DNA from 3 places in the Acidovorax radicis genome. Region 1 is predicted to be linked to each of the others. Evidence: predicted binding sites of a transcription regulator. Region 1 holds the regulator's gene; each other region holds the start of a gene.
What was found. The regulator LexA, encoded in region 1, represses DNA repair genes until DNA is damaged. The targets are predictions, from matches to a motif close to ACTGTATNNNNATACAGT.

Region 1 (7,969 bases):
CTCGCGCGGATATGGCCGCCGCAGCCGCGATTGCCGGGCGGTGACGCCTGACAGCCTGCCCTCCGATGTGGGGGATGAGCCCGCGTTGATCGCACGCAGCCTGGCTGCCGGCCCTGCCGTACCCCTCTTCGTGGCGCCGCGCCGCATCACGGCCGCCCGTGCGCTGCTTGCGGCCCACCCCCACACCGACGTGATCGTGTGTGATGACGGCCTGCAGCATCTCGCGCTGCAGCGGGACATCGAGGTCTGCGTCTTCAATGACCAGGGCGTAGGCAATGGCTTTTTGCTGCCTGCGGGCCCGCTGCGCGAGGCGTGGCCCCGCCCGATGGATTTACTGCTGTATGCGGGCAGCGTGCCGCCATTGGCGTCCCCACCGCCGCCGGCCTTTGCCCTGCGGCGCAACCTGGCCGCCTATGCACTCAGGTCCGACGGAACACAGGTCCCATTGGCCAGTTTGCAGGGTCAAGCCCTGCACGCCGTCGCAGCCGTCGCGCGGCCTGGCGATTTTTTTGCCATGCTGCGTGCCCGTGGGCTCACACTGGCGCGCACCGATGCGTTGCCTGATCACTATGATTTTGATAGCTGGAAAGGTAATTCCAACAAGCGCAATCAGGTCATTTGCACCGAAAAAGATGCGGTCAAGCTGTGGACCGTATCACCGGATGCTTTGGCTGTTCCCCTGGTGCTGGACATCGATCCAGGCTTTTTTGAGGCGCTGGATGCGCGTTTGCGTGGGCATGTTCCGCCGATGTCGCCGCTATCATCCCCAGCTTGATTGATCCCCTGCGGAAAGCCACTGTCCCATGGACCCCAAACTGCTTGAACTGCTGGTCTGCCCCGTGACCAAAGGCCCTTTGACCTACCACCGTGAAGCGCAAGAGCTTGTCTCGCGCAGTGCGCGGCTGGCCTATCCGGTGCGCGATGGCATTCCGGTGCTGCTTGAAACGGAAGCACGCGTGCTGACCGATGAGGAACTGGCGCAATGAGCGCCACGGGCGCCACGGCGGCTGCCAGCCCGTTCACGGTGCTGATTCCGGCGCGCATGGCGTCAAGCCGGTTGCCAGACAAACCTTTGGCCGACATCGCCGGCCGCCCCATGGTGGTGCGGGTGGCCCAGCGTGCCATGCAAAGCCATGCGACGCGTGTGGTGGTCGCGGCTGACGATGCGCGCATCCTCAGGGCCTGCGAAGCCCACGGCGTGCAGGCCATTCTGACGCGCACCGACCATGCCAGCGGCAGCGATCGTTTGGCCGAAGCGTGTGTTGCGCTGGGGCTCGATGGCGACGACATTGTTGTCAATGTTCAGGGAGACGAACCCCTGATGGACCCGGTCCTCATCGACGCCGTGGCCGCCTTGCTGCCCGCCCGGCCTGACGCGAGCATGGGCACGGCGGCCCACGCGATTGATTCGCTGGCCGACTACACCAACCCCAACGTGGTGAAGGTGGTGCTGGACGCGCGCGGCCTGGCGCACTATTTCAGTCGGGCGCCGATTCCCTTCGCTCGCGACCATGCCGGCACCGCCTGGTGGCAAGGCGCCGCACAAGCGGCGTCGCCCCTGATGGGGGCGCTGGCCGGATTCGCGCCCCTTCGCCATGTGGGCATCTATAGCTACCGCGCCGGTTTTTTGCGCGCGTTCCCCGCCCTGGCGCCAGCGCCCACCGAAGCGGTCGAGGCGCTTGAACAACTGCGAGCCCTGTGGCACGGGCACCGCATTGCCGTGCACCTGGCAGCGGCTGCACCCGGCCCGGGCGTGGATACCCCGCAAGATCTGGAACGGGTGCGTGCGCTTTTTGGCGAATCAAGCTGATCGATTCATTCGTTGATCCAGTCATGAGGGTAGCGAGATAGACGGATTGCTACGCGCGCAGGCGACCAATGCCTTTTGCCGGGCATTCTGGTGACAGGCTGCCCGGCAAAAGGCATTGAACCCCTGCGGTAGAAACCGAGGCGTTTTCATGCGCCGAAATGCGGATGCCGTGTAAGTCAGCACAAGGTTGTCACATGCTATCCTTGTTCGCAAAGAGAGCGCTACACCCCGGGTGCGCACGAGGGCTTTTGACGCCCCTTGCAAGCCCATGCCAGCGGCGCCAAAAGATTTCTAACCTTCGAGGAGTTCCATGAGACTGATCCTGCTGGGCGCGCCAGGCGCCGGAAAGGGCACGCAAGCCACGTTCATCTGCCAGAAATACGGTATCCCGCAAATCTCCACTGGCGACATGTTGCGCGCTGCCGTCAAGGCTGGCACGCCCCTGGGCCTGCAGGCCAAAGCCGTGATGGATTCAGGGGCCCTGGTCAGTGACGACATCATCATTGGACTGGTCAAGGAGCGTATTACCGAGCCCGACTGCGCCAATGGTTTTTTGTTCGACGGTTTTCCCCGCACCATTCCTCAGGCCGACGCCATGAAGGCAGCGGGCGTCAAGCTGGACTATGTGCTTGAAATCGACGTACCGTTTGACGCCATCATCGAGCGCATGAGCGGCCGCCGCTCGCACGCCGCCAGCGGCCGCACCTATCACGTCAAGTTCAACCCGCCCAAGGTCGCCGGCAAAGACGATGTGACGGGTGAAGAGCTGATCCAGCGCGACGACGACAAGGAAGAAACCGTCAAGAAACGTCTGCAGGTTTATAGCGACCAAACGCGTCCTTTGGTGGATTACTACAGCAGCTGGGCCCAAAGCGAACCGACGATGGCCCCCAAGTACCGCGCCATCAGTGGCACAGGCAGTGTGGATGAAATCACCGCGCGCGCGTTGCAGGCGCTGGCCAGCTGATGCACTGACGGTCGGCCCTGGATCGGCACCATTACGCAAATACCAAAGCGACACCCCTATGGGGTGTCGCTTTTTTTTTGGCTTGGTGGCACCTGTGGTGCTTTTTGCCTCAGAGCAGATCCAATACCAGGGAAATACGCGCCTTCACAGGCGATAAACCACGGGCGTCCGGCAATTGATCGCCAGGCTTGGGAATCACCTGTCCTTCGGGGCAGCGTGTGGAGCGCACGACGCGCACCCCGGCAGCCTGTGCCCGCAGCAATGCCGCTTCGAGCACCTGGTGAATGGTCCCATTGCCCGTGCAGGCCACCACAATGCCCCGGACCCCCTCGCGGACCAGCGCATCCACCAGCGTACCCGAGGCACCTGCGTGGCTCATGACGATTTCAACAAGAGGCCAATTGGGTGCCTTAGCTATATTTTCAATAGCATTTAGCGCTTTCTGTGCAAGCGCTGTAGGCCAGTTTTGTACTAATCGCACCTGGCCCTCCTCCACCCAGCCCACAGGGCCAGCATCGCCCGAACTGAACGCCTGCACGCGGTAGGGGTGCACTTTCTGAACGTGCAGGGCGTCATGGATCTCACCCGCTGCAACCACAAGCACACCCGTGGCGCCAGGCATTTGAGCCACGGCCAGGGCATCCAGCAGATTTTGTGGGCCGTCGGGCGCCAATGCCGTTGCGGGGCGCATCGCACAGGTCAGCACCACCGGTTTGCAGGTGTCCACTACCTGTTGCAGAAACCATGCGGTTTCTTCCAAGGTATCGGTGCCATGGGTAATGACAAGGCCACGCACCTCAGGGTCTGCCAAATGGTGGATGCAACGCAGGGCAAGCGCCCTCCACACATCCACGTCCATGTCTTTGCTGTCGATTTGCGCCACTTGCTCGGTCACGAGCGTACCGTGGACAAACGCCTGAAAGCCGGGTACCGCGCCCAGTAGTTGCTCCACGCCTACCTGCGCAGCGATGTAGCCGATGTTGTCGCCAGCGGTTGCAGAGGTTCCTGCAATCGTGCCGCCTGTCCCCAAAACCACAATTTTTTGCCCGCTCACTTGCACACTCCGAAAAACTGGTGAAAAATACAGCTACTGGATTAAAAAACAGTTGTTCGTCACTGTACCCGCCTCCACCGGAAAGCACCATGCTCGACAACCCCAAACTCACCGCTCGCCAGCAGCAGATCCTGGACCTAATCCAGACCGCCATTGCACGCACCGGTGCTCCGCCCACCCGCGCAGAAATCGCGAACGAACTGGGCTTCAAGTCGGCCAATGCCGCAGAAGAGCATCTGCAAGCCCTGGCACGCAAGGGCGTGATTGAGCTGGTCAGCGGAACCTCCCGTGGGATTCGTCTGCGCAGTGACACTGTGCGCTCAATCAATGCCGCGCGTGGCAACCAGTTCAGTCTGCCGATTCCAGGCCTGTCGCAACTGGTGTTGCCCCTGATAGGCCGTGTGGCAGCGGGATCGCCCATTCTCGCGCAGGAACACGTGGACAAAACCTACAGCGTTGAGAACAGTCTCTTTCAGCACAAGCCCGATTACCTGCTCAAAGTGCGCGGCATGTCCATGCGCGACGTTGGCATCATGGACGGAGACCTGCTCGCCGTGCAATCCACGCGAGAAGCTCGCAATGGCCAGATCATCGTGGCCCGCCTCGGCGACGAGGTGACGGTAAAGCGCCTGCGCCGTACCGCCACCGCCATCGAGTTGCTGCCTGAAAACCCCGATTACCCAGTGATTGTGGTTGAACCGGGTGAGCCCTTTGAAATCGAAGGCCTCGCTGTGGGACTTATCCGCAACACCATGCTGATGTAAGCGCCTGGAGCCTTTTGGGCCACACCGCGGGTGGCGGGCGTTTGGTGTACCAGCCATGGTGCACCAGCCCTGCGGTGACGGCCTCTTTATCCGTCAATCTTGCCTCTCTGTGAAACAAAACAGCGCCACACAAGCTGTGTTGGCGTTGGGCTCGACCGTGTCGGCGCCTGCTTCACACGCGAGGCATCGACGGGGAATCACACGCAATCCTGCCTATGTTCGACCCCCGACCTTCGGAGTTTTCACATGGGATTTGCCTTGACCACTCTTTCTGCATTTTTTGCCCTTCGAGGCCCGTGGCGACGTATCAAGCGGCTGCTCGCGCATTTCCCACGAATACCAGTATCTGAAGGCACACATTGCGGGCCTGATACAACCGATCAACACCACCGTGTGCACAGCAACTCAGCCACGGCAGATGGCAGCATCAGCGCAAGCGGCACCTTGTCTGCCAACCACAGCCCCGCCGAGCTGCCCGCCCCACGACCCTTGCGCGGCAACTGGCCGTTCACTGTCCGTCCCCCGTCCCGCCAGCCGGACCTGCCCACCCAACCCTCACCCATAGCGCGGCGGTCTTTTTTGCCAAAATTAGCTGCAAGCAGCCGTCGCAATACCTTTCTTGCATCGCTAGCCGCAGAGGCTTCCGCCAATGCGCCTGCAAGGGCTGTTAAACGCGTTTCGGATGTGCGCAGCGGGCGGTTGGTCATCGCGGGACGAATGGCCGATGTCTGTGCCGAACTGGACCGCCTGGCAGCTTCGGAGGCGTTGCAGGCATGACCGTGCCCGATTGAAGTCTGGGCAATGGCGCCAAGCACTGTGAAAAACACACCAAGGAACGACCCAACGCCGGCTTGCGACCCGGTCGGCACCGTATTTGTGCACAGGTGCGTCGGCTCAATGTAGCGCTCAATGGCGCCTCACGAGGCTCGCATCGGCGGTTTCGCCCGCCCATGCAAACACTCGGTCACCAAAAGCAGGTCGTTTTGATACGCCACGCGCGTCACCCATGGGTGGATGCATGTTCTACCAAGGCACAATATCAGAATGAATATTGTGATCCTCGACGATTATCAGGACGCAGTGCGCAAACTGCATTGCGCCTCTCGTCTCGACCCTTACACCGCCAAGGTGTACACCAATACTGTCAAGGGCCTGGGTCAGCTCTCTATTCGGCTCAAAGATGCAGACGTGATCGTGCTCATCAGGGAACGCACGCAAATCACCCGGCAACTGGTTGAAAAGCTCCCCAGGCTCAAGCTCATTGCGCAGACGGGCAAGGTCGGCAGCCACGTGGACGTGACTGCCTGCACCGAGCGTGGCATTGCGGTTGCCGAGGGCGTGGGCTCCCCCGTCGCACCGGCGGAATTGACATGGGCCCTGGTCATGGCCGCTGCGCGCAGGCTGCCGCAATACATCTCCAACCTCAAACATGGTGCGTGGCAACAGTCGGGGCTCAAAACCGCATCCATGCCTACCAACTTCGGCCTTGGCACTGTGTTGCGGGGCAAAACCATGGGTATCTGGGGCTATGGCCGCACCGGCCAACTCGTGGCAGGTTATGCGCGTGCGTTTGGCATGAACGTGCGGATATGGGGGCGAGAGGCCTCACGCGTGCAGGCGCTCACCGATGGCTATCAGGTGGCCACTACGCGCGAAGAATTCTTCTCGCAATGCGATGTCATTTCGCTTCATCTTCGGCTCAATGATGAAACGCGGGGGGTGATCTCGCTTGAAGACCTTTCGTGCATGAAGCCCACCTCACTGTTCGTCAATACATCGCGCGCCGAAATCATCGAACCGGATGCCCTCATTGCGGCCTTGAACCGGGGCCGTCCGGGCTTGGCTGCCGTGGACGTGTTCGAGAGCGAACCCATTTTGCAAGGCCACGCATTGCTCAGGCTCGAAAACTGTATTTGCACGCCCCACATCGGCTACGTTGAGCAAGACAGCTACGAGCTTTATTTTGGTGCGGCGTTTGAAAACGTGGTGAACTTCATCAAGGGCACTCCCACGAACATCGTCAACCCTGGGGCGCTTCAAGTGCGCCGCTAGCTAGTCAACGACAACGAACCATTCAGTTCCTGGCGCTCGTTGAGCTCAGCGCGCCGTGTTTCATTGACGCCCATGAAAAAAGGCTTCCAACCGGAAGCCTTTTTGACATCCGCAACGCACCAGGGTGCCTTGCGGGAAGGTGCCGCTCAATTACAGAGGGGTCTTCTTGCCGTCTTTGTAGTTGTACAGCGTGATGGCTGGGTTCTTCATTTCGCCGTTGGGTTCAAAAGCGATCGTGGAGGTCACGCCCTTGAAGTTCGCCTTGGCCAGTTCGTTCACGTAAACCTTGGGATCCACGGAGTTGGCGCGCTTCATGGCGTCTACCAGCAGGTACGTGGCGTCGTAGGTGTATGGGCTGTAAACCTGGAACTGATTGGGGTACTTGGCATCGTACTTGGCCTTCCAGGCCGTACCACCAGGCATCTTGGCGAGCGATGAACCACCTTCAGCGCAGATGACGTTCTCCAGGGTCTTGGCGCCACCAGCCAGTTTGGCGATTTCTGACGTGCAAACGCCATCACCACCAAAGTACTTCACCTTGCCCATGCCCAACTGCTCCATCTGACGCAGCATCGGGCCTGCTTGAGGGTCCATGCCGCCGAAGAACACGGCATCGGGGTTCTTGGACTTGATGGCAGTCAGGATGGCCATGAAGTCCGTGGCCTTGTCCGTGGTGAACTGCTCGTCCACCACCTTCATGCCCTTTTCAGCGGCAACCTTCTTGAACACGTTGGCGACGCCCTGGCCGTAAGCGGTACGGTCATCGATGATCGCAACGGTCTTGAGCTTGAGGGTGTCCGCCGCGTAGAAAGCCAGACCAGCGCCCAGGGCGTTGTCGTTGGCGATGATACGGAAGGTCGTCTTGTAACCGGGCTTGGTCAGGTTAGGGTTGGTCGCTGCACCCGTCACCATGGGGATGCCACAGTCGTTGTAAACCTTGGATGCTGGGATGGTGGTGCCGGAGTTCAGGTGGCCAACAACGCCTGCAACCTTGGAGTCACACAGTTTTTGTGCAGCAGCCGTGCCCTGCTTTGGATCGGCAGCGTCATCTTCAGCCACCAGTTCAAACTTGGTCTTCTTGCCACCAATGGTGATGCCTTGCGCGTTCAGCTCTTCAATGGCCATACGGGCGCCATTTTCGTTGTCCTTGCCGTAGTGAGCTTGAGCGCCGGAAACCGGAGCTACGTGGCCGATCTTGACCACCTGCTCTTGTGCAGAGGCCACACCAGCAGCAGCCGCGATAGCAGCAACCACGGTCAGTTTCAACTTCAATTGCATATAAATCTCCAGTAAAGATAAACGCTGAGAATTAGTTTCGTGTC
Region 2 (7,969 bases), 2.1 Mb from region 1:
CGCCGCCAACGTCCAGAAAGTTGGCCGGCTCGCCGCCAAACAGCTTGATGGTGTCCATGGTGGCCATGGCCAAGCCAGCGCCGTTCACCAGGCAGCCAATGTTGCCGTCCAGGCTGATGTAGGCCAGGTCGAACTTGGAGGCTTCGACTTCGGCGGGGTCTTCTTCGTCCAGATCGCGGAAGGCCACGATTTCTGGGTGGCGGAACAGCGCGTTGGGGTCAAAGTTGAATTTGGCGTCCAGCGCCATCAGGTTGCCCTTGGAGTCGCAGTTCAGTGGGTTGATTTCCACCAGCGACGCGTCGGTTTCCATGTAGCACTTGTAGATCTTGGCGAAGATGTCTACGGCCTGGTCGATGGAAGCGCCGGTCAGGCCAATGGCTGAGGCCACTTTCTTGCTTTGCTCGGCGGTGATGCCGGTCAGCGGGTCGATCATCTCGGTGACGATCTTCTCGGGCGTGGAGTGGGCCACTTCCTCGATGTCCATACCGCCTTCGCTCGAAGCGATCAGAGCCACCTTTTGCGTCGCGCGGTCGGTGACCAGCGATACATACAGCTCGTTCTTGATGTCGGCGCCGTCTTCGATGTACAGGCGGCGAACCTTCTGGCCTTCGGGGCCGGTCTGGTGCGTCTTGAGTTGCATGCCCAGGATTTCGCTCGAAATGCGCTTGACGTCTTCAATGGTCTTGGCAACCTTCACGCCGCCGCCCTTGCCACGGCCACCGGCGTGGATCTGGGCCTTGACGACCCACACAGGGCCGCCGAGTTTCTGGGCTGCTTCGACGGCTTCTTGCACCGTGAACGCGGGAATGCCACGCGGAACGGGCACACCAAAATTGCGCAAGATTTCCTTGCCTTGGTATTCGTGAATCTTCATGAGGTCTCTCTCAGGGAAGGGTGGTATTTACCCGTTTACCATGAACAGTTGTCTGGCCGCGGGCTTGGGACATGGCAGCCTCGGAATGTATCATGCTGCAATGCACCATGCTGGTGTCAAGCTGACGGCCCCCTGCCGCGATGCCGCCACCAAGTTCATCATTCCCCCATCGGCAGACGTTGCCGCCTTCTTGCAGGAGCACCCCATGTCCAAAATCTTTATCGATGGCGAAGCCGGTACCACGGGCCTGCAGATCCGCGAACGGCTGCAAGCCATGCCGCAGATCGAACTGGTCAGCATTGCGCCCGGACTGCGCAAGGACCCCGCCGCCAAGCGCGATCTGATCGCCGGGGTGGACCTGGTCGTGCTGTGCCTGCATGACGACGCTGCCCGCGACACCGTGGCCATGGTGGACGGTATCGAGCAGGCCATCGGCCGCAAGATCAAGATCATTGACGCGAGCACCGCCCACCGCACGGCGCCCGGCTGGGTGTTCGGTTTTCCAGAGCTGGCGGTAGGGCAGTCGGCTGCCGTGGCCGCCGCCACGCGTGTGGCCAACCCCGGCTGTTATGCCACGGGCGCTATCGCGTTGCTGCGCCCCTTGGTTGATGCGGGCCTGATCCCCGCCGATTTTCCATTGGCACTGCCCTCCGTCAGCGGTTACTCGGGCGGCGGGCGCGCCATGATCGAGGCCTACCAGAAGGGTGAAGCGCCGCTGTTCGAGCTGTATGCGCTCGGTCTGGCGCACAAGCACTTGCCTGAAATCATGCACTACACCGGCATCACGCGCCGGCCCATCTTCGTGCCCGCCGTGGGCAACTTCGAACAAGGCATGCTGGTGCAGTTGCCTGTGCACCTCGACACCCTGCCCGGCGCCCCCAAGGCCAGCGACCTGCACGACGCGCTGGCCGCGCACTACGCCAAGAGCAACACGCCCGAGCAGTGGGTGAGCGTGTTGCCCGCCACGGCCGACGGCAAGCTTGACGCCCTGGCACTCAACAACACCAACAAGCTGGAGTTGCGTGTGTTCGCCAACGAAACCTACCGCCACGCGGTGCTGGTGGCACGCCTCGATAACCTGGGCAAGGGCGCCAGCGGCGCCGCAGTGCAAAACTTGAAGCTCATGCTGGGCCTGTGATTTTCTGCACGGTCCGCTGCGGGCGACCTGTCCTTTAGGGACGTCGTCAGCGGGTCCATCCGTCCATAATCGCGCCAGCCCGGGCCCTTGCCCGGCACCGAAAGGCGTGGCATGAAGAACATGGCATTTCCCGGGCGGGTGGCTGCAGCGGCGTTGCTGGCCTCCCTGGCAGCCCCCGCAGGGGCTGATACGCGCGTACCGACACAAGATATCAAGGGGCTGACAGATCCCGCCGGCTTGAAGCGCTACGCGGGCGCGGTGCTGCTGTACCGCGATGACGCCGCCTACGACGAAGTGCGGTTTCCTGCGGCCAAGGTCGTCAGCCAGAGCGACGACAAGCTGGTGGCCCCCCGCAACCTGGAGCGTGCTGGCCAGCGCACGGCGCTGCAGTACGTGGCACCCGCCGGGCGGTCTTCGCTGGAGGTGCTGCGCGGATACCAGCAAGAGCTCAAAACCGCCGGGTTCGAGACCGCCTACGAATGCGCGGGCGACGCCTGTGGAGGCTCCAACATCTTTACCTACAGCCTGCCGCGTTCGCTGCTGCCTGCGGGATGGGCGGGCAAGGTGGGCGACAACAGCCCTGCGGCCTGCGCTGCCGGCGGCACCGCAAGTGACCTGCGTTATGCGCTGTTGGACAACAAGACCACGGGTGCAATCCTGGCGGTGCTGACCTGGAACCCCGACATCACCTCAGCCTATTGCGACGAGAAAGAGTTTCAGAAACACACCACCATCACCGTGGTGCGCGTGGAGCCCAAGGCACGCGAGCAGCAGATGGAAACCCTGTCTTCCAGCGAGATTGCCAAGGGGCTCGACGCCAACGGCAAGGTCGCCATCTACGGCATTCTTTTTGACACCGGCAAGACCGACATCAAGGCACAGAGCAAGGCTTCACTCGATCAGATCGGCGGTTTGCTCAAGCAGCAAGCGGGCCTCAAGCTCCATGTGGTGGGGCATACCGACAACGTGGGCAACTTGCCCGCCAACCTCGACCTGAGCCGGCGCCGCGCCGATGCTGTAGCAGCCGCATTGGCCAAGGACTACGGCATTGCCCGCGACCGCCTGACCGCCAACGGCGTGGCCAGCCTGGCGCCAGTGGCCTCCAATGGCAGCGATGCGGGCCGGGCGAAGAACCGGCGTGTCGAGCTGGTTTTGCAGTAGCAACAGCAACAGCCCTTAACGGTTGGCCGGTTGGCCATTGGTTTGCCGTTTGCTATCTATTGAATAGCTGCTAGCGTTTGGTGGGTAAGCGCTAAGGCCCCAAAAGACTTGAACTCTTACGGCCAGCGCACGGCTTGTCAGGCGTCGTCGTCATTCACCGCGCTGCGCAGCACGCGCCGCACCACATCGCCCGAGAACCCCCGCGTGAGCAGAAAACGGGTCTGCTTCGCGTTCTCTTGGGGGGTTTGTGGTGGTGCCGTGAACTTGCGTGCCCACACGCCTCGGGCGCGGTCTAGCTCACTGGCCTGCAGCTGCGCCACGGCGTCCTGAATGGCCTCGCCAGCCAGGCCCTTGGCCTGCAGTTCCTGGCGGATGCGCGCTGCCCCCATGCAGCTGGCGCGGCGGTGGAGCACAGATTCCAGCACACGGGTTTCGTTGATGAAGTCCTTGGCCTGCAGTTCATCCAGCAGGGCCGCCAGATCGTCGCCGTCCTGCACATGGGCCGCCAGCTTGGTCATCAGCTCGGCGCGCGAATGTTCGCGTTGGCTGAGCAGCCGCAGCGCGCGGCCTTTGAGTGAAAGGGTGTCAAAGCCCATGGGATTGCAGCGCGGGCACGAAAGCTATGAAATCGATAGCTACTAGCGCTTTATGGATAGGCGCTAGATGCCCATTTCATTCATATTCTTGCAGTGCCTCATCGCGCTTTGGCCTGTGGGTTACTTGTCTTCCTTGTCCGCTTTTTCCGCTTTCTCGGCCTTTTCTGCCTTGCCCGGTTTGGCGGCAGGGGCGGCCCCGGCCAGCGGTGGCAGCAGGGCAATGTTCAGGCTCTCGCGCACCTTGTTCTCGATCTCGTGCGCCAGGTCGGGGTTTTCGCGCAGGAACTCGCGCGCGTTGTCGCGGCCCTGGCCGATCTTTTCGCCGTTGTAGGCATACCAGGCGCCAGCCTTCTCGACGATCTTGGCGTTCACGCCCATGTCGATGATTTCGCCTTCGCGGCTGATGCCCTCGCCGAACAGGATGTCGAACTCGGCGGTCTTGAAGGGGGGGCTCACCTTGTTCTTGACCACCTTCACCTTGGTTTCGTTGCCGATGGCTTCGTCGCCCTTCTTGATGGTGCCGGTGCGGCGAATGTCCAGGCGCACCGAGGCGTAGAACTTGAGCGCATTGCCGCCGGTCGTCGTTTCAGGGCTGCCGAACATCACGCCGATCTTCATGCGGATCTGGTTGATGAAGATGACCATGCAGTTGGTCTTCTTGATGGTCGAGGTCAGCTTGCGCAGCGCCTGGCTCATCAGGCGGGCCTGCAGGCCGGGCAGGCTGTCGCCCATTTCGCCTTCGATTTCGGCCTTGGGCGTGAGGGCCGCGACCGAGTCGATGACGATCAGGTCCACGGCGCCCGATCGCACCAGGCTGTCCACGATTTCAAGCGCCTGCTCGCCAGTGTCGGGCTGGCTGATCAGCAGGTCGGACAGCTGCACACCCAGCTTCTGGGCGTATTGCACATCGAGGGCGTGTTCGGCATCGACGAAGGCGCAGGTGCCGCCCTGCTTTTGCATCTCGGCAATCACTTGCAAGGTCAGCGTGGTCTTGCCCGACGATTCCGGGCCGTAGATCTCGACCACACGGCCGCGGGGCAGGCCGCCCACGCCCAGCGCGATATCGAGGCCCAGCGAGCCGGTGGAGACGACCTGGATGTCCTCGATCACCTCGCCTTCACCCAGGCGCATGATCGTGCCCTTGCCAAACTGCTTCTCGATCTGGGCGAGCGCGGCGGCCAGGGCCTTGGCCTTTTCGGTGTTCACGGGCAATGCGGGGTTGGTGCCTTTGACTGCGACGTCCATGAGTAACTCCTGAGTAAAACGATAAGGGGTGGCCTGCCAGCGGGTCAAAATTAAACTGTTATTAACAACAGTGCTGGTTGCTTGACCAGTAATGTAGAGGCACCCATGCGTCGAGTAAACTATTTTTTAGTCAGTTTGCCTGACGTTATGCGCACCCTCGCCGCACCGTTTTCCGGGGCCCCAGATTCCAGGCGTGTGGGTGTTCTTTTCTGCCCTTCGCCAAGGCCATTTGCATGAAGACCAGCCTTCCCATCGCCCTCGCCACGCCGGACGACGCATGGCGCCAGACTCACCTGGGCCGCTTGCTGGGCCACGCGATGCGGCGTTTTGATGCCCGTGTCTTGCAGCTCATGGCGCGCAATGTGGATGTACCCCTGGCGCTCTCCAACCTGGCGGCGCGTGATCAGGTCGGGGCGGCGCACATCCACCTGACGCGGCACCTGGCGCTGGGCGGAGACCGGCTCACCGACCTGGCGCAACGGGCGGGCATGACCAAGCAATCCATGGCGCAGTTGGTGGATCAGTGTGAGGCGTGGGGGTTGGTCACCCGCGAGGCGGACCCCCGCGATGCACGCGCGCGCCGTGTGTGTTTCACACAGACCGGTCTGGCGTGGCTACAGGGATTTCGGGAGGCCGTGACGCAGGCCGAAGCGGAGTTTCGCGCCGAGGTGGGCGACGAAGTGGCCACCGTGGTGGCCATTGGGCTGGAGGCCTATGCAGGCGGTAACGATGGTGCCTGAGATCGTGAACACGCTTTGAGGGCCTGACGGGCTCCGCGTCGGCCACTGGCCGAGGGCGCTCATCATGGGCCGTGCGGTCTCTTCGCTTCAGTTGGCCGTGTTGACGGCACGTGCACCGGCCAGGGTGCTGGTGTCGCCACCGAGGCGGCGCACTTCTGCCTGGAACTCAGCGCCACTGCGTGCGCGTTGGTACTGGGCCAGGCGTGCCGCGTAGTCGGAGTTGGTGTCCGCATAGCCTTCGCCCGTGTTCATGCCGCTCAGGCCAGCACGGTTCCACAGGTTCAGGTCGGCTTGCACTTCAGCGCGACTCAGGCTCGGGCCTTGGGCCACCAGCTCGGGGCCCACCCATTCTTCGGTCAAAGGGCGGGCGGTGGCGGCAGAGGCAGCGCCTGCAAAAGTGGCAGCAGCCACAGCGGCGATGGTGAACAGGGTTTTGGTAGATGTCTTGGTCATGGCAGTACTTCCTTGGGAGTGATTCCTGCAGTGCGAGATTGCGTTCTGCATGGGGGGAAGTTTGTGCTTTTGACGACCGCGCGTATGTGCCAAAACGCACAGGTTTTGCCATGTCGATAGGGCCCGCACCGCGCGCTCCGCCCGTGCGTCAGGCCGATGCCCGCGGCTCCGCTGCCTTGAGCGACTTGCCCCACAACCGTGACGGCTGCTTCACGTGCAGCACTTGCAAAGGCACTGAGCGCCCCCGCACCTGCACCTGCTCCGGGGCGCCCAGCACATCGGCCACGCCGGCCAGCCGCGCCGCCTGCAGCGACATCACCAGCCGGGCGCCGACCACTTTGGAGTGGTCTTGCAGGCGGCTGGCGGTGTTGACCACTTCGCCCACGGCGGTGAAGGTGGTGGTGTCTTCATACCCCACGCGGCCCAGTGCCACGCGGCCGGCGTGCAGGCCCATGCCAAAGTCCAGCGCCAGGCCAAACTGGGCGTCGAGGGTCTTGCTCCACGCGTCCATCCGCTGCTCGATCAGCACGGCGGCCTGCACGGCCTGCTGGCACGCGGTGGCCAGATCGGTATCGAGGCCAAAAATCGCCATCACGCTGTCGCCAATGAACTGGTTGGCCATGCCACCGCTGTCTTGCACCGCAGCGCCCACCTGGCCGAAATATTGGTCCAGCATCCAGGCCAGGTCAAACGGCCACTGGCGCTCTGCAATCCCCGACCAGCGCCGCAAATCCACAAACAAAATGGCCACCTGCCGTTCTTCGCCCAGGCGAGCGGACGGCAACGCCTGGCTGGGCTGAAACAGCGGCGTGACGCGAAGGTCGCCTTGCGGGCGCAGCTGGCACGCCAGCCGCACGCCGGGCGGTGCCTGCACGCGCAGCAGCGTGGCCCGCTCATCGGGGCCGGGCGCCGGCAAATGGACGGCCGGCCCGTCAACCCGCACGCGGCAGGTGGAGCACCGCGCCCGCCCGCCACACAGCGACAGGTGCGCAATGCCTTGCGCGCGGCTCGCCTCCAGCACGGTGAAACCCCGTGGCACCTGCACGGCGCGGTCGGGGTAATGCAGGGTGATGTGGCCGCCGCCGCCGCGCTGTTGCCGCCACGTATGCCAGGCCCAGCGCGAGGCCAGCAGTGCGAGCAGGGCGGCGGCCCAGCCCCAGCGCAGCCAGTCCGTCAGGCGGCTGGCATCGGCCGCTGCCTGGGCCGTGCGCCCGGACGGCGGGGTGGGCCATGCCTGCAGATGCGATGCCAGTTCGCGTGCCATCGACAACAGCCCCAGTGCGGCCAGCACGGGCAGCAGCACCGCGCCTGTCAACAACACCGGTTGCCAGCGCTGCCAGCCGGGCCGCATGCGCAGGGCCATGTGCAGGCCCAGGCAGCCGTGCGTCCAGGCCATCACCAACAGCAGCATTTGCGGCACCAGGTTCTCGGGCCGGGCCAGGGCGCGGGCCATGTGTTCGTAGGAGGGCGCTGCGCCCATCGTCTCGAACGCCCAGCGGGTGCCCACAAAATGGCCCACCAGCAGCAACGGCACGCACAGGCCCAGGGCCAGCCTGAGCGCTTCCACCCACGGCATGCGCAGGCGGCGCCGCTGCCACACCGCCGCACAGGCCAGCACCACATGGGTCAATGCGGCGCCATACAGCAGCGCCGTGCCGGGCAGCGAATGCCAGAGGGCGCTCACGCCGCCGCGCAGCGTATTGGCCAGGTCCAGCGACACCAGGCCGCTGGCGTGGTTGCCCAGGTGCTGCGCCACATAACA
Region 3 (7,969 bases), 860 kb from region 1:
GCGATGCCTGCGGCAAACAGGCGGCTCCACAGGTCGGTATGAAAGCCGGTGACATAGGCGCCCAGCATCCAGCCCTGGGCCAGTGTGGTGACCAGCGAGCCGGCGGCGAAGAGGTGGTTCCAGGCGGCCTTGTGTGCATCGCGCGCCTTGACGCGAAAGTCAAACGCCACACCACGCACGATCAGGCCGATCAGCATGACCGCCACGGGCAGGTACAGCGCCGACAACACCACCCCGTGTGCCTCCGGAAAACAGATCAGCAACACACCCACGCCCAGCACCAGCCAGGTTTCGTTGGCGTCCCAAAACGGCCCGATGCTGGAGACCATCACGTCTTTTTCGGCAGGGGTCGCCAAGGGCAGCAACATGCCCACGCCCAGGTCGTAGCCATCCAGCACGACATACGCCAATAACGCCAGGCCCATCACAGCCATGAACACGAGGGGAAGGGCGGTGGCCCAGGTCAATGTTTCCATCATGTGACTCTTTTCAAACAGCCTGGGGTGTGGGGGGCGTCACGGCGGCGGGCATGGTCGAGTGCTCGGACATGTATTTGATGACACCGACATAGGCCAGCAACAGCAAGACATACACCGTCAGGTATGCGGCCAGGGTCCCTGCCACCATGGCGGGGGGATGCTGCGCCACGGCGTCTGCAGTGCGGAACAGGCCGTACACCAAAAAGGGCTGGCGACCGATTTCGGTCACATACCAGCCCGCCAGCGTGGCGACCCAGCCTGAGAACGTCATGCCCACCAGCAGGTAAAGCATGGGTCTGGGCAACGGGGCCAACGGTTGCGCGCGGCGCCGGTACAGCAGCACGGCACCTGTCCATGCCACCGCCAGCATCAACAGGCCCACGCCCACCATCACCCGAAAGCCCCAGAACACGGGCGCCACGGGCGGGTGAGCGCCTGCAAACTCGTTCAGGCCCTTGAGCTCGGCATCCCAGTCGTGCGCCAGCACCAGGCTCGCCGCTTTGGGGATCTGAATCGCGTAATCGGTGCGGCCCTCTTTTTCGTTGGGCAGGCCAAACAGCGTGAGCGGCGCGCCTTTTTCGGTGTGCCAGATGCCTTCGATGGCGGCGATTTTGGCGGGCTGGTGCTGCAGCGTATTGAGGCCATGCAGGTCGCCCATGAAGATCTGCAGCGGTATGGCCACCGCCACCGCCACCACGGCGGTGCGCAGCGCCTGGCGCGTGCCCTGGGCGGCCGTGCCCTTGATGAGCTGCCAAGCACTCACCCCCGCGATCAAAAAACCCGCCGTGAGGGCCGACGCCAGCAGCATGTGCCCAAGGCGGTAGGGAAACGACGGGTTGAACACAATCGCCAGCCAGTCCACCGCATGGAACTTGCCATCGATGATTTCATAGCCCGCCGGGGTCTGCATCCACGAATTCAGGCTCAGTATCCAGAACGCCGACAGCGTGGTGCCCAGCGCCACCATCAGCGTGGCCACCATGTGCATGCGGTTGGAAACACGGCTGCGGCCAAACAGCATGATGCCCAGGAATGTCGCCTCCAGGAAAAACGCCGTCAGGACCTCATACCCCAGCAGTGGCCCGGCAATGTTGCCCACATGTTCCATGAACCCGGGCCAGTTGGTGCCAAACTGAAAACTCATGGTGATGCCCGACACCACGCCCATGGCAAAGGTCAGCGCAAACACCTTGGTCCAGAAGTAATAGGCCTGCTCCCAGCCTGCAGCGGCCGCTGTGCCCCGCGTGGCGGCGTGGCGCAGCCGAAAGAACACCAGAAACCAGCACAACGCGATCGTGATGGTGGGAAACAGGATGTGAAAACTGATGTTGGCGCCGAACTGGATGCGCGAGAGCGTGAAGGTGTCCATGGCCTCAGCCCTCCCTACTTTGGTTGCCGACACTGGCCGCATTGGCCGCGCTCGCCAAACTGGCGGAAGGTCCCTTGCCGGTGAGCCGGTCCTTGAATTCGAGCACCCGTGTCACGGCGGCGCCCATGCCCATCAGTTGCATGGCGGTTTCAGGCGCCAGGCGCTGCACATCGTCAAACCAGGTCATCAGCCGGTCGATCAGGTCGTGCATCTCGCGCATGCGCTCCTGGGCGTAGCGCTCGTCGGGCGAAGTGGCGTCTTCGAGCAGCGCCATGCGCAACATCGACAAGGTGGGTTCGATCTCGCGGCGGCGGCGCTCTTCGGCCAGCACGCGAAAGATCTCCCACACGTCCTTGGGCGCTTCGAAGTATTCGCGGCGGTCGCCGGGCTGATGGCTGAGCTTGACCAGCCGCCACGACTGCAGCTCCTTGAGCCCCATGCTCACATTGGAGCGCGAGAACTCCAGCGTCTCGGCGATCTCGTCGGCATGGACGGGGCGCGGCGAGAGGAAGATCAGCGCATAGATTTGCCCGACGGTGCGGTTGACGCCCCAGCGGCTGCCCATTTCGCCGAAATGGGCCACAAATTGACGATTCAACGCCGGCAGGATGGTTTTGACTTGGGTCATGGGTCTGTATTGTGCATGAAATTATCGAATATTCAGTAAATACTGAAAATTGAGAAATCATGAGATCCATGAACAGGTGCGACGTCGGGTGCGACGTGCGTGCGAGCTGAACGCCCTGCAAAAAATCGCTAGGCAGAGCACAATACCGGGTTTCCCCGGGGGCATTGGCACCCGGTTGTTTTTCTCTGGCGACCCATGTCCTCCTCCTCTTCCCGCACACCCTTGATCGACATGATCAAGGGCATGGCGTGCGCGACCATCGTCTGGCACCACCTGGTTTTTTATGGACCGATGTCGGACATCGCCCAGCCGCTCGCCCCCACGCTGATGGCTTGGCTGTCTACCTACGGGCGCATGGCCGTGCAGGTGTTTTTGGTGCTCGGTGGGTATCTGGCTGCTGCCAGCCTTGCGCCGCAGGGGCTGGCGCGTTTTGACCATGCGGGCAGTGCCATCGCCAAGCGCTTTGTGCGGCTTGTCGTGCCCTATGCCGTGGCGTTGATGCTGTCGGTGCTGGTGTCGGCACTGGTCCGCCCGGTGATGGACCACCCGTCGGTCCCCGACCAGCCCAGCTTGTCCCAGTTGGTCGCCAATGCGCTTTTGCTGCAAGACATCGTGGGCAAAGACGCGTTGTCCGCGGGTGTCTGGTATGTGGCCATCGATTTCCAGCTTTTTGCACTGGTGGTGCTGGTATTAGCGGGGATCCGTGCGTTGCCTGGCACATGGGCGCGGCGCCATGCGGCCGGGTTGACCCGCGCAAGCATGGTGGTGGGGGCGGCCGCCTCGTTGTGGGTCTTCAACCGCATGGGCGAGCTCGACATGTGGGCGCTGTACTTTTTGGGGGCCTATGGCCTTGGCATGCTGGCCTATTGGGCCGTGCGTGCCCCCGACCCGCGGGGTTGGGTGGTTGCCATTGTGTTGTTGGGCGGTGTGGCCTTGGCGCTCGATTTTCGGGGGCGCATTGCCTTGGCGGTGTTCACGGCGCTGTGCCTGGTGGCGGCTTTGCGCTCGACCCGTGTGCAGTCATGGCGTGGCGTAGAGCCGCTGGTGCGGCTGGGGCAGATGTCTTACTCGGTGTTTTTGGTGCACTTTTCGGTGTGCCTGCTCGTCAACGCCGTAGTGAGCCAGGTGTGGCCAGATTCGCCCGTGTTGAACGCTTTGGGCATGGTGCTGGCATTTGGCTTGTCACTGGCCGCCGGTCGCGTGCTTTATCTGCGGGTGGAGCGGCATGTTCCGTCGTGGACCACAGCCCTGCGCTGGCAGCTGGGTCTGGTGGGGGCGGGCATGCTGGTGGTGATGACGAGCCACTGGGCCGCCTGAAGTCGCCAGCGATAGCTGCGAGCGGCCGTGGGGCCGCGGTGCCATTCACGGCAAACGCCATGGTCTGCGCTGCCGCCGCCACGGCAAAACGCGCCAGGGTGGGCGCTTCGCCGGGGGCCGGTTTTAGCGGTGCAGTTCGCCAGCGCTTTCGGGCTGGTACAGAATTTCTTTCACCCGCACCGTCATGGATTTGCCGCCCGGCCCCGGCCAGGCGAGTTCGTCACCCACAGAAAGACCCAGGAGCGCGCTGCCCACCGGCGCAAAAATCGACAATTTATCGGCACTGCCGTCGATGTCACGGGGGTAGACCAGCGTGAGGCAAAACTCCTTGCCGGTTTCCAGAATGGAGAACTGCACGGTGGAGTTCATCGTGACGACGTGGGGCGGAATTTCTTCGGGTGCCACCATATCGGCGCGGTCAAGCTCTGCCTGCAGCTCCGCCTTGCCGGGAAACACGCTGGCCGGAATGGCCGCCAGCAGGGCTTCAATGCGGTCGACGTCCAGAGACGAGAGAATGATCTGGGGTTTGCGCGCCATGGCGGTACCTCGGTGGATGGTTGCAAAGGGCGGGACTGTAGTCGATTGTGAATCTCGCACTGCCACGCGCGGTCAATGGGGTGCGTGATGTCAATGCCATGCAAGGGGTTGTGGGCTGGTCTGCATGTGTGCAAAAGGGTGCAAAAGGAATTGAATAACTGTACATTCATACAGTTATGAAACCAGCCACTCCCGTTTCAACCGAGCCGTACCCCCTCCGCGTCAGCGATGCCTCTGCGGCAGCCGAGGAAGTGCGTATCCCCCTTCAGGCCATTCGGGGCCGTGGCGCTGCCTCGGCCATGGCCCATCGGTTCGAGCGGGTGGCGCGCGAGGTGGTGGACGACGGCTGGGGTCATGAACCCGGGGCTGCGCAGGACGGCGATGCGCCAGCCGCACCTGCCACCCGCGTGCACCTGGAAACCGCGCGCAGTGCGATCTGCGCCAATGATTCGCCCGACATCTTTTTTGAACGTTCGGTCAACCCCTACAGGGGTTGTGAGCACGGCTGCATTTACTGCTACGCCCGGCCCACGCACAGCTACCTCAACTTCTCGCCCGGGCTCGACTTTGAGACGCAGATCGTGGCCAAGCACAACATTGCGCAGGTGTTGCGCCAAGAGCTCGTGCAGCCGCGTTACGTGCCACGCTTGCTCAACATCGGCTCCGCCACCGACTGCTACCAGCCCGTGGAGCGCGACCTGAAGCTCACGCGCAGCGTGATCGAGGTGATGCGCGAGGCGCGCCACCCGTTTTCGCTCATCACCAAATCCAGTGGCGTGGAGCGCGACCTCGACCTGCTTGCCCCGCTGGCTGCGCAGCGCCTGGCGGCCGTGTACGTCACTATCACTACGCTTGATGCCACGCTGGCCCGCCGCATGGAACCTCGCGCTGCAGCGCCCCACCGGCGGCTGCGCACCATCCGCGCATTGGCCGACGCCGGTGTGCCTGTGGGCGTGAGCGTGGCGCCCCAGATCCCGTTCATCACCGAAGACATGGAACACGTGCTGGAGGCTGCGCGCGACGCCGGTGCGCGCACCGCGTTCTACACCGTGCTACGCCTGCCGTGGGAGCTGGATGCGTTGTTTCGCGAATGGCTTACGGTGCACTACCCGCAGCGGGCCGAGCGCGTCATGGCCCGGGTGCAAGACCTGCACCACCTCACCGATGCCCAGCGCGCCGCCGGCAAGACCTATGACAGCGACTTTGTCACCCGCATGAAAGGCAGTGGGCTGTGGGCCGACCTGCTGCGCCAGCGTTTTGCCAACACCTGCCGCCGCCTGGGGCTCAACCGCGAGCGCGAAGGGTTGGACCTGGGGCAGTTCAGGCCCGGGCTGCTGCGAGGGCAGGGCAGCCTGTTTTAGTTTTAGAACCCGTGCTCCACCCAGCGGCCCGCACTGCGTTGCCTGGTCAGCCTCACCACAGGGCTTTCCCATCCAGTCCCCATGGCACCTGGTCTGGCCCAGGGGCAAGCAGTTGGCACTGATTGCCGAGGTGTTTGGGGCGCATTGGGTGGGAGAGGTGGATGGGTTGATGGGGCGGATGGGCTGGCGGTGAGCGCAGCCTGGTCCGCGTGAGCGGTAGACATCGGCCACCTGTATCTGCACCTGTATCGGCATCACCCACGAGTGGCCGCCCGGGCGGTGGCCTTGGCCCTTGAAGGAGGTGGTGAGCCAGTCTTGGGGTCGGTCAGGTCTCGGTCCACCATGCAGTCAATGAAGGCCCTCAATGCCGGTGACGGATGGCGCCGGTTCGAGTAGTACAGGAACAGGCCGGGCTTTGCCACCGACCAATCCGCGAGCACCTGCACCAGCCGCCCCTGGTCGATGTGCTCGTCAACGCGTTGACGATCAAAGGCATAGGCAATGCCCAAACCCTGCACCGCTGCAGCCACGCCGGTGTCCGAGTGGTTGGTCACCAGCGGTCCTTCCACCGCCACCTCCACCCGCTTTCCTTTTTTTTCGAACTCCCAGCGATACGTCCGGCCGTCTACCTGAAGCCGCCAGTTGATGCACGCGTGGCCGTGCAGGTCTGCAGGTGCCTGTGGCGTGCCGCGCTGCGCCAGGTAGTCGGGTGACGCTACAGCGATCATCTTCACGTCCGGGGTCAGCCGTACGGCGATCATGTCCTTGTCCAGCCGGCCGCCTACGCGGATGCCCGCATCAAAGCGGCCCGCGACGATGTCGCTCAGCCCGTCGTCCACCACGATGTCCAGCGCCACATCTGGGTGCTCTTGGTGAAACCGACCAAGCCGTGGTGCGATGACCTGTGTGGCCGCCATGCCCAGCGTGTTGATGCGCAGCGTGCCCCCCATTTGGCCCGCCGCTGCACTGGCCTCGGCAACGGCGTCGGCCATGTCCCGCAACAACGGCGCCATGCGCGCATACAGCTGCGCCCCGGTGGCCGTGGGCGCCACGCTGCGCGTGGTGCGGTTCAACAGCCGCGCTCCCAGCCGGCCTTCAAGCTGGCGGATCGTCTGGCTCAGCGCAGAAGGCGACAGCCCCAGATGCTCCGCCGCGCGCGCAAAGCTTGCGCGCTCCACCACGGCGGCAAAGGCCTTCAGTTCTGCAAAATCCGATCCGCGCATTCTGTATTGCTTTCTACATAGCCTATTCAAATTCTAGGCCATTCACTAATTTATGCTGCAGGCGCATCCTGACGACTTCAGTAACCCAACGACTAACCCAAGGAGATCGTCACCATGACCACTTTGAGCCTCCCCGAACCCATTGCCGCCTACTTTGCAGCCGACCAACAAAAGAACGCCCAAGCGCTTGCGCACTGCTTCACGGCGCACGCCGTCGTCCAGGACGAGGGCCACACCTATTCGGGCATCGACGCCATCAAGGCGTGGAAGGCTGCGGCATCGACCAAGTACACGTACACCACCGAACCCTTTGCGCTGGAGCAGAGCGACGGCCAGCAGGTCGTCACCAGCCGGGTCGAAGGCAACTTCCCCGGCAGCCCGGTTGACCTGCGCTACCGCTTTCGCCTGGAACGCGGCCTGATCGCGTCGCTGCAGATCACCGTATGAGCTTCGATCTTCAATTGCGCGGCCAGCGCGCACTGGTCACGGGCGGCACCAAAGGCGTGGGCGCTGCCGTCGTGCAAGGTTTGGTGGATGCTGGCGTGCAGGTGATGGCTACCGCGCGCTCAAGGCCTGCGCAGCCGACAGACGGCGTGGTGTACGTGCCTGCCGACGTCTCCACCGCCGAGGGCGCTGCACAGGTCGCGCAGGCGGTGCTCGCGCACTGGGGCGGCGTGGACATCCTGGTCAACGTGGTGGGCGGCTCCAGCGCGCCCGGCGGGGGCTTTGCGGCGCTGGACGATGCGCAGTGGTTCAGCGAACTGAACCAGAACCTGATGCCCGCCGTGCGCCTGGACCGCGCCCTGCTGCCCGCCATGCTGGCCCAGGGCTCTGGCGTCATCGTCCACGTCAGCTCTATCCAGCGTGCGCTGCCGCTGCCGCTGCCGCTGCCCGAGTCCACCACCGCCTATGCCGCAGCCAAGACGGCCTTGTCCACCTACAGCAAAGCCTTGTCGAAAGAGGTCACGCCAAAAGGCGTTCGCGTGCTGAGCGTCTCGCCCGGCTGGGTCGAAACCGAAGCCGCCATCGCCCTAGCCGAACGCGTGGCCGCGCAG

Region 2: the regulator LexA is predicted to act here: its motif matches at 5,069-5,086, upstream of recA (recombinase RecA).
Region 3: the regulator LexA is predicted to act here: its motif matches at 4,488-4,505, upstream of KI609_RS16150 (PA0069 family radical SAM protein).

The regions. Positions count from the first base shown of each region.
Region 1 covers NZ_CP075184.1:2,662,562-2,670,530, forward strand. The annotation lists gene lpxK (tetraacyldisaccharide 4'-kinase) at 1-775, shown strand, start outside; gene KI609_RS12140 (Trm112 family protein) at 804-986, shown strand; gene kdsB (3-deoxy-manno-octulosonate cytidylyltransferase) at 983-1,810, shown strand; gene adk (adenylate kinase) at 2,121-2,777, shown strand; gene KI609_RS12155 (asparaginase) at 2,887-3,837, opposite strand; gene lexA (transcriptional repressor LexA) at 3,921-4,595, shown strand; gene KI609_RS12165 (D-2-hydroxyacid dehydrogenase family protein) at 5,640-6,647, shown strand; gene KI609_RS12170 (branched-chain amino acid ABC transporter substrate-binding protein) at 6,798-7,925, opposite strand.
Region 2 covers NZ_CP075184.1:4,777,878-4,785,846, reverse strand. The annotation lists gene sucC (ADP-forming succinate--CoA ligase subunit beta) at 1-874, opposite strand, end outside; gene argC (N-acetyl-gamma-glutamyl-phosphate reductase) at 1,080-2,012, shown strand; gene KI609_RS21960 (OmpA family protein) at 2,124-3,173, shown strand; gene recX (recombination regulator RecX) at 3,311-3,769, opposite strand; gene recA (recombinase RecA) at 3,890-5,014, opposite strand; gene KI609_RS21945 (MarR family winged helix-turn-helix transcriptional regulator) at 5,248-5,754, shown strand; gene KI609_RS21940 (DUF4148 domain-containing protein) at 5,842-6,207, opposite strand; gene KI609_RS21935 (adenylate/guanylate cyclase domain-containing protein) at 6,356-7,969, opposite strand, start outside.
Region 3 covers NZ_CP075184.1:3,526,658-3,534,626, reverse strand. The annotation lists gene KI609_RS16175 (cytochrome d ubiquinol oxidase subunit II) at 1-476, opposite strand, end outside; gene KI609_RS16170 (cytochrome ubiquinol oxidase subunit I) at 490-1,848, opposite strand; gene KI609_RS16165 (GbsR/MarR family transcriptional regulator) at 1,853-2,476, opposite strand; gene KI609_RS16160 (acyltransferase family protein) at 2,672-3,793, shown strand; gene rnk (nucleoside diphosphate kinase regulator) at 3,917-4,330, opposite strand; gene KI609_RS16150 (PA0069 family radical SAM protein) at 4,507-5,691, shown strand; gene KI609_RS16145 (LysR family transcriptional regulator) at 5,946-6,914, opposite strand; gene KI609_RS16140 (nuclear transport factor 2 family protein) at 7,029-7,361, shown strand; gene KI609_RS16135 (SDR family oxidoreductase) at 7,358-7,969, shown strand, end outside.